DNA from 3 places in the Paenibacillus macerans genome. Region 2 is predicted to be linked to each of the others. Evidence: predicted binding sites of a transcription regulator. Region 2 holds the regulator's gene; each other region holds the start of a gene.
The links. The regulator Rex, encoded in region 2, represses fermentation and respiration genes when NADH is low (regulators of the CRP and FNR family bind a similar motif). The targets are predictions, from matches to a motif close to TTGTGAAATATTTCACAA.

Region 1: DYE26_RS19030 (FAD:protein FMN transferase) is a predicted target of Rex. The motif match lies at 2,527-2,544, and genes of this name have one in related genera.
Region 3: DYE26_RS16925 (flavocytochrome c) is a predicted target of Rex. The motif match lies at 1,280-1,297, and genes of this name have one in related genera.

The regions. Positions count from the first base shown of each region.
Region 1 covers NZ_UGSI01000001.1:4,231,981-4,236,112, forward strand. The annotation lists partial or broken gene DYE26_RS34280 (energy-coupling factor transporter ATPase) at 1-521, opposite strand, end outside; gene DYE26_RS19015 (ATP-binding cassette domain-containing protein) at 497-1,342, opposite strand; gene DYE26_RS19020 (Gx transporter family protein) at 1,408-1,956, opposite strand; gene DYE26_RS19025 (NusG domain II-containing protein) at 1,940-2,332, opposite strand; gene DYE26_RS19030 (FAD:protein FMN transferase) at 2,612-3,733, shown strand.
Region 2 covers NZ_UGSI01000001.1:597,946-602,077, reverse strand. The annotation lists gene DYE26_RS02795 (amidohydrolase) at 1-1,245, opposite strand, end outside; gene DYE26_RS02790 (redox-sensing transcriptional repressor Rex) at 1,235-1,891, opposite strand; gene dinG (ATP-dependent DNA helicase DinG) at 1,904-4,132, opposite strand, start outside.
Region 3 covers NZ_UGSI01000001.1:3,775,867-3,779,998, forward strand. The annotation lists gene DYE26_RS16915 (sensor domain-containing diguanylate cyclase) at 1-468, shown strand, start outside; gene DYE26_RS33490 (hypothetical protein) at 592-753, opposite strand; gene DYE26_RS16925 (flavocytochrome c) at 1,362-2,921, shown strand; gene DYE26_RS16930 (aldo/keto reductase) at 3,007-3,984, opposite strand; gene gtfA (sucrose phosphorylase) at 4,002-4,132, opposite strand, start outside.

The DNA of each region.
Region 1 (4,132 bases), 3.6 Mb from region 2:
GCCGTCGGCTCATCGAGCGCAATGACGTCCGGTTCCATCGCCAGCACCGCGGCGATCGCCACTTTGCGCATCTGCCCGCCGCTCAGATGAAACGGGTTGCGCGCCAGGAACGAATCGTCCAGCCCGACCAGTTTCAGCGCCCGGCTGGCCCGTTCCCTGGCTTCAGCTGCCGGGCAGCCGAAATTTAGCGGTCCGAAGCACAGATCCTTCTCCACCGTATCTTCAAACAGCTGCTGCTCCGGGAATTGGAACACCAGCCCTGCCCTGCGCCGCAGTTCCCGCAGCCCGGACGCCTTTCCCCCGGCTTGCAGCGTAACATCCAGCACCCGGGCTTTTCCTCCCGTCGGTTTCAGCAGCCCGTTGAAAAGCTGCATCAGCGTCGACTTCCCCGAACCGGAAGCGCCGGCGATCGCCGCGAAGGCCCCGCGCGCCACACACAGGGTTACATCCTCAAGCGCGCTGTGCCGCCACAGGCTGCGATCGTCGTACGCAAAGCTTACTTGCTCGAAATCAATGGCCATAACCAGGATGCCTCCTCTTTGCCGCCCCGCGCCAAGTCTTCCGAGACGGAAATCCCCCGCCGCTCCAGCTCCCGCCTCAGCTTCATCCGGAAAGGGGGGATCAGGCGGCAGGAGCCGAGCAGCGCCTCGTCCCGGAACAAATCCTCCGGCGGGAGATCGGCGGCGACCGCCCCTCCGCCAAGCACGATCGCCCGGTCGGAGGCCAAAATTTCTTCGGCATCATGAGTGATCGATACCATCGTATACTGTCCGCTCTCCCGCATTTCCCGCAGGATGCCGAGCAGTTCCCCCCTTGCCTTCTCATCGAGCATGGACGAGGCCTCGTCAAAAATAACGATGTCCGGCTCCATCGCCAGAATCGCAGCGACGGCCACCCGCTGTTTCTGCCCTCCGGACAATTCCGCAGGGTGTTTGCTCAGCAGATGGCCGATCCGCAGCTTTTCCGCATATGACCGGACGCGGCGCCGCATTTCCTCTCGGGGCAGGCACCGCCCTTCCAAACCGAAGGCGATGTCCTCCTCCACGGTCGCGCCGATAAACTGATTGTCCGGGTTCTGAAAAACCATGCCAATGCGCGGCCGCAGGACATGCGCCGTCTCCCGGTTCAGCGGCACGCCTCCTATTAGGATGACGCCGGCGTTTGCGGCCAGCAAACCGCCGAGCAGTTTGGCCAGCGTCGATTTGCCGCAGCCGTTGGCGCCAACCAGGGATACCCAGCCGCCCCAAGGGATGTTTAAGCTTACATCGTCAAGCACCGGACTTGCCGGATCATAAGCGAAAGAGACTTGACGCACCTCATAAGCGAATCCGTTTTTCTCCAATTTCTCTCCGCTCCCTTCTCCTTTGATCCGGCACGCAGACCGGCAGACTTAGGGCAGGCCAAACGTTATTCCGGCACAAAACCGCTGAACAGCTCCAGCTTCGACAGGGACGGAATCAGATACTTGACCGCGATCCCGACGGCTATGCCGGTGAGCACGCCCATAAGCAGCAGCATCGGTAAATAATAGTAGATGTTCGTCGTGTGAAAATAGAGGGAGGCCGCAGTCAGTTGCCCGATATTGTGGGCGATCCCTCCGACCGTGCTGATGCCGATCAGGCTAAGCCGCTTCCGTCCGATAAGGAGCAGAAACCACATCGCCGCAAAGCTGAACAAAGCCCCCATGATGCTGAACAAAAAGCTGGAAAACGAACCGAAAATAAACGCCGTGAGCAGCGTTTTAAGCAGCACCATCATGAACGCGTCCCGGGTTCTGAGGAAATACAGGCACGTCAGCACCATAATGTTGGCGAGGCCCAGCTTGGCGCCCGGAACGCCCATATTGACGGGAATGATGGATTCCACCAGGCTGAGCACGACCGCCACCGCGGCAAAAATCGCCACGATCACCGTTCTTTTTAAGATCAGATTGGATGTTTCATTTAACGACGGCATCCAGATCGCCCCCTTCCCCGGCGTTCACAACTTCGACCATCAGCTTGTGCGGCAGGCAGACGATCGTCCCGCCGTTGCGGTCGATGAACCCGAAAGTCAGGCACAATTTGTCCGGACAGTCGGCGTCGATCATTTCAATGCCGTAATCGTGGATTTTCAGCAGGTTGTAGCCGTGTTCGGTTTTGATTTCTACGGTTTGTTCTTCCTTAGTCAATTCCACGGTTTTATACAGCTTCCCGTCAACCGTAATGTTGGCCACGCGCTCGCCATTTTTGTGAACTTTTTCACTTGAATCCCCGCCAAGCCACCTTGGCACGAGAAAAGCCAGTGCGATGACGACAACCAATCCGATCAACAGGATATCTCCGCGCTTCATGGCAAACTCCCCAAACTTCCTTATTTTTTGATTATATAAATCTTAGATGAACCCATTATACATGCTGCCCTCCGTCTTCAAATGTGACAAATGTCTCTTCCCTGCCCTTGCCTCCCGCATTTCACAAAATCATCACTTGGTCATACATTTTATGGAATTTGCCGGTTGAATTAGTGTGAAAAAGATCAGCAACATTGTGAAAAATATCACTTTTGCAGCATGTCGGTATTTGCTACACTCAAGGCGACATAACCACCGGACCGAAAGAAGGCTGCGACCATGAAAAAGAACAAGACGCCCATTCTGCTATTCACCCTCGTTTTGCTGGCCGCGCTGCTCGGCGGCTGCGGTGGCGCCGGCAGCGCGGCCGGAGGCGCGGCTGACGGAGCAGGCCGCACTGCCGGCGGCTCTGCAGGCGCGGAACCGGCGCAAAAAGCCAGCGCAGTCCAGCCGAAATCGCAGACGTATTTTATATTCGACACGGTAGTGACCGTACGGATCTACGACGAGCGGGCCGCCGAGCAAAACTTCAAAGACCTGGATGTCCTGCTCAAAGAAATCGACAGCCGTATCAGCCGTACGGACAGCAGCAGCGAAATCTATAAAGTGAACGCAAACTCCGGCATCGCCCCGGTCAAGGTGTCACCCGAGACGTTTAACCTTGTGGCGAAAGCGCTCGATTACGCCAAGCGGACGGACGGCAAGTTTGACCCCGCGATCGGCAACCTGGTTAGCTTGTGGAACATCGGCCATGAAGGCGCCCATGTCCCGCCGGAGGAAGAAATCGCCGAGGCGAGACGCTTGACCGATTACCGCAAAATTGAGCTGAACGAGGCGGCGCAGGAAATTTATCTTCAAGAAAAAGGCATGTCCGTCGACCTTGGTTCGATCGGCAAAGGGTACGCGGCTGACCGGATCTACGACTATTTGGCGGATCAAGGCTTTCACAGCGCGATCATCGATCTTGGCGGCAACGTCTACGCGATGGGCGCAAAGCCGAACGGCGACGAATGGAACATCGGCATCCAAGATCCGGGCAAAGAGCGCGGGAACTCGATCGGCACCATTCGGGTGAAAGACAAAACGATTGTAACCTCCGGCATTTATGAGCGGTTTTTTATCGAAAACGGCAAGCTGTACCAGCATATTCTTGACCCTACAACCGGTTATCCGGTAGACAACGGGATCAGCAGCGTGACGATTGTGACCGATAAATCCGCGGACGCCGACGCCCTCTCCACGACCCTGTTCGTGCTGGGGATCGACAAGGGCCTGGAATTCATCGAAAACACGCCGAATACGGAGGCCCTGTTCATAACAAAAGATAAAAAGCTGTATGCTACCTCCGGCTTCAAACAACTGCTTCATAAAACGAACGACAGCTACACATTTACCAATTAAGGGGAGGGGCTCCGTCCCCTCTTCTCCTTCTCTCTACCCGCGTTTCGTCCTTTATCCGCGTCCGCATTTCTTCCTCTATCCGCCGGAAATATAAAAAGCCCCCGGCTCTAATGAAAAAAGGGGGCCTTATCGGTTTTATTGCATTTTCTTCAAGCTTGAGTTATAATTATTAATCAGATTGTTACTACCCGTATCGCAGTTCCTCAAAAGATTATAACTCTCCTTATACCTTTCGGTATGAAATTCCTATTTTAATGACCCAATAAAGTAAGAATTTAGTGTTTTTCTGATTCACACTGGCGCGGTCATCGGAGCCGCAAGGACAAATGAGAGGTAGGGCATTTGTTGTTTTGGAAACCGTTGTTGGTTGTAGTCGAAGAAGGAACGCCCGCTTAAGTC
Region 2 (4,132 bases):
CTCGTCGAGGGTGAGGCAAGCCCCGTGTTTGACCAACTGCTCGCCGTTAACCCACACATGCTCTACATCTTTGGAGCCGGCCGAATAGACGACATGGGAAACGTAATCCGTCTTCGGCAGGAAATGGGCCTGTTCCGTATTCAGCGCGATAAAATCCGCCTTCATGCCGGCCGCGAGTTTCCCCGTATTCGCCAAGAACACCGACTTCGCCCCGTATTCCGTGCCCATTTTGAGGGCTTCCAGCGCCGGAACGGCGGTAGGATCGCCGGAAACGCCTTTGTGGATCAACGCGGCGAGGCGGACCTCCTCGAGCATATCGAGGTTGTTGTTGCTGGCGGCGCCGTCCGTTCCAAGCGAAACGACCACGCCTTTGCCAAGCAGTGCCGGCACCCGCGCCACGCCGCTGGCCAGCTTCAGGTTGCTGCCGGGATTGTGCGACACCGCCACGTTATGGGCCGCCAAAATATCGATCTCCTCATCGGTCAAATGCACGGCGTGAGCAAGCAGCGACGGACGGGAGAACATCCCGAGGTTCAGCAAATGCTGAACGGGTCTGACCCCGTAATCGTTCACGTTTTGCTCCACTTCCGCCCGCGTCTCCGACATATGCGTATGCATCGGCAGATCCAGATCATTAGCCGCTTGCACGAATTTCTCGAAAAATTCCGGCGGACAGGTGTACGGCCCGTGCGGCGAAATCATCGCCGTGATTCGGCCGTCCGCCTGACCGTGCCAATTTTTCGCAAACGCGATCGCTTCGTTCAGCTTCTGCTGCTGCACGTCCGGCGGGCACAACCCGATGACGCCGCGCATCAGCACGGCGCGGATGCCCGACTGCTGAACCACTTTGGCCACTTCATCCATATGGTCGTACATGTCCAGGAACGTGGTCGTTCCGCCTTTCAGCATCTCCAGCACGGACAACGCCGTCCCAGCGTACACATCGCCGGCGGTGAACTTGGCTTCCATCGGCCACATTTTTTCCTGAAGCCAGGTCTGCAGCACCATGTCGTCGCCGTATCCGCGCAGCAGCGACATCGCCGCGTGGCCGTGCGTGTTGATCAGCCCCGGCATGAACAGCAGCCCTTTTCCGTCGAAGGTTTCCGCGTCTTCCGCCCCTTCAGGAAGCTGCTCGCCGATATAGGAAATCGTATCGCCCTCAACGAGCATATAGCCCTGTACAATGGAACGATCTTGTTCGAACACGACAAAGGTTCCGTTCTTGATTAACCATTTACGACTCATGGGCAGGTTGTTCCTTTCCGTTTCCATCATTCAAATAATAAGCCAGACTGAGCAAATCGGTCGTGAAATCGGCGGCATGGATGCGGACTTCCGGCGGCACCTTCAAAATCGTCGGAGCGAAGTTCAGAATGGCCCCGATTCCCGCCGCCACCAATTGATCCGCCACGCGCTGCGCTTCGTAATCCGGGACGGTAATGATCCCGATCCGGACATTTTTCTCCCGCACCGTTTCCGTCAGGTCTTCGATCGGCTGGATCGTGATGTTGTTGATTTGCGTGCCGATCTTGGCCGGAGAGGCGTCGAACACCGCCACGATTTTCATGTTGTCTTTCAAATAAGCGTTGTAATTCGAAAGCGCCTGCCCCAAATTACCGGCGCCGACCAGCGCAACGTTGATCTGCTGGTCCAAGTTGAGGATTTGCTGGATTTTCTCGATCAAATACGCGACATCGTAGCCGATGCCCTTTCGCCCGAAATCGCCGAAGTAGGCCAGATCCTTGCGGATCTGGGCCGGGTTGAGGTCCAGCTTCTGGCCGAGCTCCTGCGAGGACACCGTAGGCACTTCGCGCCGGCTCAGCTCGTTGAGGAACCGCAAATACACCGGCAGCCGGCGGACGACGGCATCGGAAATTTTTTCGGATTTCATACGTTTATCCCCCTATTCTGACGCGGACTTAGAGACGTTTTCGTCTCCCGGATTTAACCATTCCGATATGCGCGGAACCATCTGAGTGAGCGGCATATGCTCCATCTTCGGCCCGGGCAGTGAATATAAAAAGTATTTCCCGTAGTAAGACTCCAAGATGCGGGTATCGTAAACAACCACGATCCCCCGGTCCTGCGAGGAGCGGACGAGCCTGCCGAATCCCTGCTTGAAGCGGATGACCGCCTGGGGCACGGACAGTTTCATGAAAGGATTTTTCTTCTCCTTCTGCAGCCGTTCGCTTTTCGCTTCCACCAGCGGATGGTTGGGGGGCTGGAAGGGCAGGCGGACGATCGCCAGGCTCGTCAACGCTTCGCCCGGAATGTCCACGCCTTCCCAGAAGCTGCTCGTCCCCAGCAGCACGGACGCCGCCTGGCCCTGAAAGCGCCGGGTCAGCTTGCTGCGGCTGCCGCTGTCCATCCCCTGGCCGATGACCGTGATTCCTTGCGCCGACAATAGCTCCTTCAACGGCTCGTAAACCTGCCGCAGCATCCGGTACGATGTGAACAGCACCAGCATGCGGCCTTGCGTCGCAACCGCGGTATCGGCGAGCGAACGCACCAGCGTGCTGACGAAATGGTCGTCGCCCACGCTCCCCTTTACGCTCGGAAAATCGCGCGGGATGACGAGCAGCGCCTGGCTGCGGTAATCAAACGGCGACGGCAGCATCGCCGTGTTCAGCCGTCCTTCCCCGGCCGCTTCCGTCAGTCCCAGCTGTTCGATCATATACTGGAACGACTTGTCGACCGACAGCGTCGCCGAGGTCATCACCACGCTTTTTTTTCTGTCGAAAAAGTATTCCTTCAATTGCGCGCTAACGTCGATCGGAACGGCATACATCTGCAGGGAGCGGCTGCGGAAATTCCCGTTCGCTTCCATCCAGTACACCGTCTCCTCGTTCTCCAGCTTCATGAAGAAACGCAGGGCCTCCCGCTCGTTGGCCAAATCCTTGAATAACCCGTTGATGTCGGTCAGGAGGCTTTCGGAACCGTAATCCTCCTGCTCTTCCCGGATTTGCGCCAGCATCCGGTCGCCTTTGCGGAGCACGTCCCCTAGCGAGACATAGATCTGGTTCTCCAGCGCCAGCAGCTTATCCCATTCTTTCGGTTTCTTTAGCGGAAGCAGGCGGTAAACGAATTGGCCCGGATCGCCGGGCGCGGCGTCGCTCCGTTCCGGCATCAGGGCAAACAGCAGCTCGCTGAGCTTGTCCCAGCTTTCCTTCACATCGATCAGCGTCGGGTACATTTCGTCGATGACCTGGCACCATTCGCCCGTTTTTTCGCCCCCCGCCGCCTGCAAAGCGATGCGGAGATTTGGCAGCTGGCCGGTCTTGCTGTCTTTAAACAGCCGGGTGAGCGTATGAATGACAGTAAAATACTTCATATGAATGCCCAGGTGTTTCCCCGCCACATCCTCCAAATGATGGGCCTCGTCGATGACCAGACGCTCGTATCCCGGCAGCAGCTGATGCCCGGCCTGGATATCGGTAAACAGCTTGGAGTGGTTCGTAATGACCACATCGGCGACCCCGGCTTCATGTTTGGCCCGATGGTAGAAGCATTTGCGGAACCATGGGCAGGACCGCCCGAGACAGGAGTCCGACTCGCTGGCCACCGTTTCCCAGAAATCGCCGCCGCGATTGCCCAAATTGAGCTCTTCATCGTCGCCGTTGACCGTTTGCGTCAGCCACACTACCAATTGCGCCGCCGTCATCACCTCTTCTTTCGGCGTGGCAAAGTCTCTTCTATTTATTTTATGTTCAAATTTGCGCAAGCACAAATAATGCTGCCTGCCTTTAAATACGGCAGCCAGGAAAGGAAACGGCACCACCTCGGCGAGCAGCGGAACGTCTCTTTCCCGAAGCTGCTCCTGCAGGTTGATGGTATGCGTGCTGACCATTACTTTTTCTTCCCGTTTGACGCTATGGTAGATCGCGGGCAGCAAGTAACCAAGCGATTTCCCCGTTCCGGTCCCCGCTTCGATCAGCAGATGCTTGTCATCGTTAAAAGCCCGGCTCACTTCCTCCAGCATCTTGTTCTGAGCATCGCGCTCCTCGTATTGGGGCAGCCTTTCGCGCAGCCGCTCCCTCACCTGCTCCATGAACTGCTCAAAGGACACACCCTCCAGCGGATTGTCCGCCATAGCGCCCCGCGGAGATTCGATATCCATCCAATCCTCGGCCTG
Region 3 (4,132 bases), 3.2 Mb from region 2:
AACCGCAGGCATTTCGAGCGGCGTCTTGACGAAGAAATCATTCGCTCCAACCGTTATGGCCGCCCGCTTTCGTTAATGCTGATCGATCTGGATCATTTTAAGGACATCAATGATACATACGGTCACCCCTTTGGGGACCTGGTGCTGTCGACGATAGCCAAGCAACTGGAAAGCCATGTGCGGGATACCGATGTTGTGGCCCGCTGGGGCGGAGAAGAATTCGCCGTATTAATGCCTGAGACCGAGCTTCAGGAAGCGGAAAAAATCGGCATCAGGCTGCTCAAAACAGTTCGCGAGACCTCCATTCCGGTTCCGGAAGAGCGCGGTGAACCTATTACGATGACCTTCTCGGCAGGGGTCGCGACCCAATCATCGGACATTGTGAAAGAGCAAATTATCGAATCCGTCGATACGGCCTTGTACAAGTCCAAAAATAACGGCAGGAACCAGGTTACGCTCAGTCTTTAGAAGGATTTTGGAAGCATTTGTCGAATAGGTCTATAGACCTGGAATTGTGAATTGGAGGGAATCTACGGAAGTGCAGCGTCCATCGAAACCAACCGCAAGCCCGGCGCAAAGATCATCCGCGCCTCAAGCCGGACGAACGGCCGGCGGGCAGGCCAGAGCGGCCGGCAATACGCCAAGCCGCGCGTCCGCCGCTGCGTCCGCAGGAGCGGGATATCCGGCCAGCAGCGCAAACCAAAAGACCGTTGTCTGCCGGAAATGCAAATCTCCGCAGATCGTTGCCAACAAGCGGGGGTACAGCTTCGCCTACCTGTTTACCTGTCTTATCACTATGATTCTTTTCGGCGTTTTCCTCTTTGTGCTTAGCGGCGTGATGTTCATTTCCGCCAATATACACACAGCTAAGGCTTTTGGCTTTTTGGGGCCACTCGGGCTCGTTTTTATATTCTTTTCATTGCCTGTCAGCATATTGGTTGGCTTTGTCGGAAGAAGCACGATTGTAAACGGCTGTATGAACTGCGGACACAAATGGACACCTGCCAAGAAGAAATAAGCAAACAACGCTGCCGATCAAGATAAGTTGAACTAAAGAAATACGGGAATCAGGCAAGAGTGTGAAATGATTCTGAAGAAACGGTAGTGGTCGCCTTTGTGAGCGGATTTCTACAACATTCGAATTTAGTTGATTAAAGAAATCTGTGAGCAACAGCGATCGTAAGAACATTTCACACGGCCCTATCACGTACAATCATTAGTTCAACTTATTATACTGCGGCGTTGTTTGCTTTCCGGACTATGAATTGTTTCACATGGTTTGTGAATTTGTTCACAAAACTTTGCAAACAATCATGTTATAGTAAACGGGAACAACAGGCATAGAAAGTGGAGGGGTAATCATGACCAAGAAAACAACAACAGCGCTGATCCTCGTTCTCTCGCTCGTTCTCGTACTGGCGGGATGCGGCGGCGGGAACCAAAATCAGACCAAGAACCAGACCCAAGGCCAAAACCAGAGCCAAAACGCCGGGAACAAGGACACGGCCAAAGAAGCCGAAGCCGTCTCGGGCGCGTCCGAAACGAATAGCTATACGCCAATCGACCAGCTTAAGGACAAATACGATCTCATCATCGTCGGCGCGGGCGGCGCCGGGATGACGGCCGCGCTTGAAGCGAAAGCCGGCGGGATGAATCCGGTAATTTTCGAGAAAATGCCGGTGGCCGGCGGAAATACGACGAAAGCTTCGTCGGGGATGAACGCTTCCCAAACGAAATTCCAAAAAGAGCAAGGCATTGAAGACAGCAACGATTTATTTTATGAAGAGACGTTAAAGGGCGGCCATGGCACCAACGACAAAGAGATGCTCCGCTTCTTCGTGGACAATTCCGCGGCGGCGATCGATTGGCTGGATTCGATCGGAATCCGCTTGAACAATATTACGATTACGGGCGGGATGAGCGAAAAACGCACCCACCGTCCCGAAGACGGCTCCGCCGTCGGGCAATACCTTGTCAACGGCTTGCTGAAGAACGTCAAAGAACAAGGAATCCCGCTGTTCGTGAACGCCGACGTCAAGGAGATTACGGAAAAAGACGGCAAAGTGAACGGCGTCAAAGTTCTTTTCAACCAAACGGATGAAAAAACGATCGCCGCGGCTGCCGTTGTCGTGACGACCGGCGGTTTCGGCGCCAATATGGACATGATCTCCAAGGTGCGGCCGGATTTGCAAGGATATGTGACCACGAACCAGACCGGCAGCACCGGCGACGGCATTCAGATGATCGAGAAACTCGGCGGCACGACGGTCGATATGGATCAAATCCAGGTTCACCCGACCGTGCAGCAGGAAAAATCGTATCTGATCGGGGAAGCCGTTCGCGGAGAAGGCGCCATCCTCGTGTCCAGCGAAGGCAAACGGTTCACCAACGAGATGGACACCCGGGACAATGTCACGGCGGCGATTAATAAACTGCCGGAAAAATCCGCTTATCTCGTATTCGATTCCGGCGTCAAATCGCGCGTGAAAGCGATCGAGCAATACGAAAAGATGGGCTTTGTGCTCCAAGCGGATTCCACCCAGGCATTGGCCGGGCAAATGAGCGTGCCGGCGGATGCGTTGCAAACGACGCTGGATACGTGGAACGGCGCGGTGAAGAACAAAAACGACGCCGAGTTCTCCAGAACGACCGGGATGGACAACGACTTGTCCGCGGGTCCATACTACGCCATCAAAATCGGCCCCGGCATCCACTACACGATGGGCGGCGTAAAAATCAACACCAACACGGAAGTGTTGAATAAAGCAGGCCAAGCCATTCCGGGCTTGTTTGCAGCCGGCGAAGTAACCGGCGGCCTGCACGGCCAAAACCGGATCGGCGGCAACTCCGTGGCGGAAATCATCATTTTCGGCCGCCAAGCCGGGATCAAATCGGCGGAATATGTGAAGGCGCAGCAATAGCTTTGCAGCAGTTCCTTCGGCAAAAGAAAACGCTTGGGCACAACAGGCCCAAGCGTTTGTTCGTTTAAATTCGGAATGATTCCAATCAAGGCAAACCCACGCCTCGAGAACTAACGTATAAACTGTACCATTCATCGCGGCTCAATACGATGTTTTCGGCTTCCGCACACGCCCTAATTCGGGATGGGGCGGTTGTTCCGATGACCGGTTGGATGGCGGCGGGGTGTTTCATCAGCCACGCAAGCACGATCGCTTCCGGCGATGCTTGCTTCTCTTCCGCCAGCCGTTTAACCCGTTGAGCCGTATTTTTCACACTTTCGCTGGCATTCTCCAGGCTGGCTCCTGAATATAAGCCTTTGGCCAGCGAACCCCAGGCTTGGAGCTGAATGTTTTCCAATTGGCAATATTCGAGCGTACCCTCGGGAAAAATATTGTTTTTCGCCGCGTCTTGATTCACGTGGATGCCGGTTTCAAGCCAGCCGATTTTGTGCAAGCTCAGCTCCAGTTGGTTTATCACCAGCTTTTCACTGCAATGGGCCTGCAATAAACGAATTTGCCCGGCGCTCATATTGGAAACGCCAAAATAGCGGACTTTTCCCGCTGCCTTTAACTGATGAAAGGCTTCCCCTACTTCCCGCGCGTCCATGAGCGCATCCGGACGATGCAAGAGCAGAATATCCAAGTAGTCAATCCCCAGTCTGGAAAGAATCCCATCCACACTCTCCAAAATATAGGCCTTGGAAAAATCATAACGCGCCGGAATGCCCCTGACTTCATCCGGAAAGCGAATTCCTAATTTGGATTGAATGATCATTTTTTCTCTTAACTCCGGTTTTTCCTGCAACACCTGGCCAAAGACGGTCTCGGCTTTTCCGTACGCGTAAATATCCGCATGATCAAACATATTGATTCCGCTGCCCAAAGCCGTCTCCACCGCTTCATGCGCCTGCTTTACATGTTCTGCTTGAACGGGATCCCGGCTCCAGCCTCCGCCAAGCCCCATACATCCAAAAATAAGCCGGCTTGCGTTCAACCCGTGATTATGAATCGGCAATACTGTCATCTCAAGCACATCCTCTGTTATATAAAATATTGTTTCATAGCTCCATTTTCATCCGTATAATCGATGACCGACTGATTCGTTTTAAGATCAACGAACAAGGTACACCGCGTTTCATCCTTTTGCCAGGAAAGCCGAATTTCATCCGCCG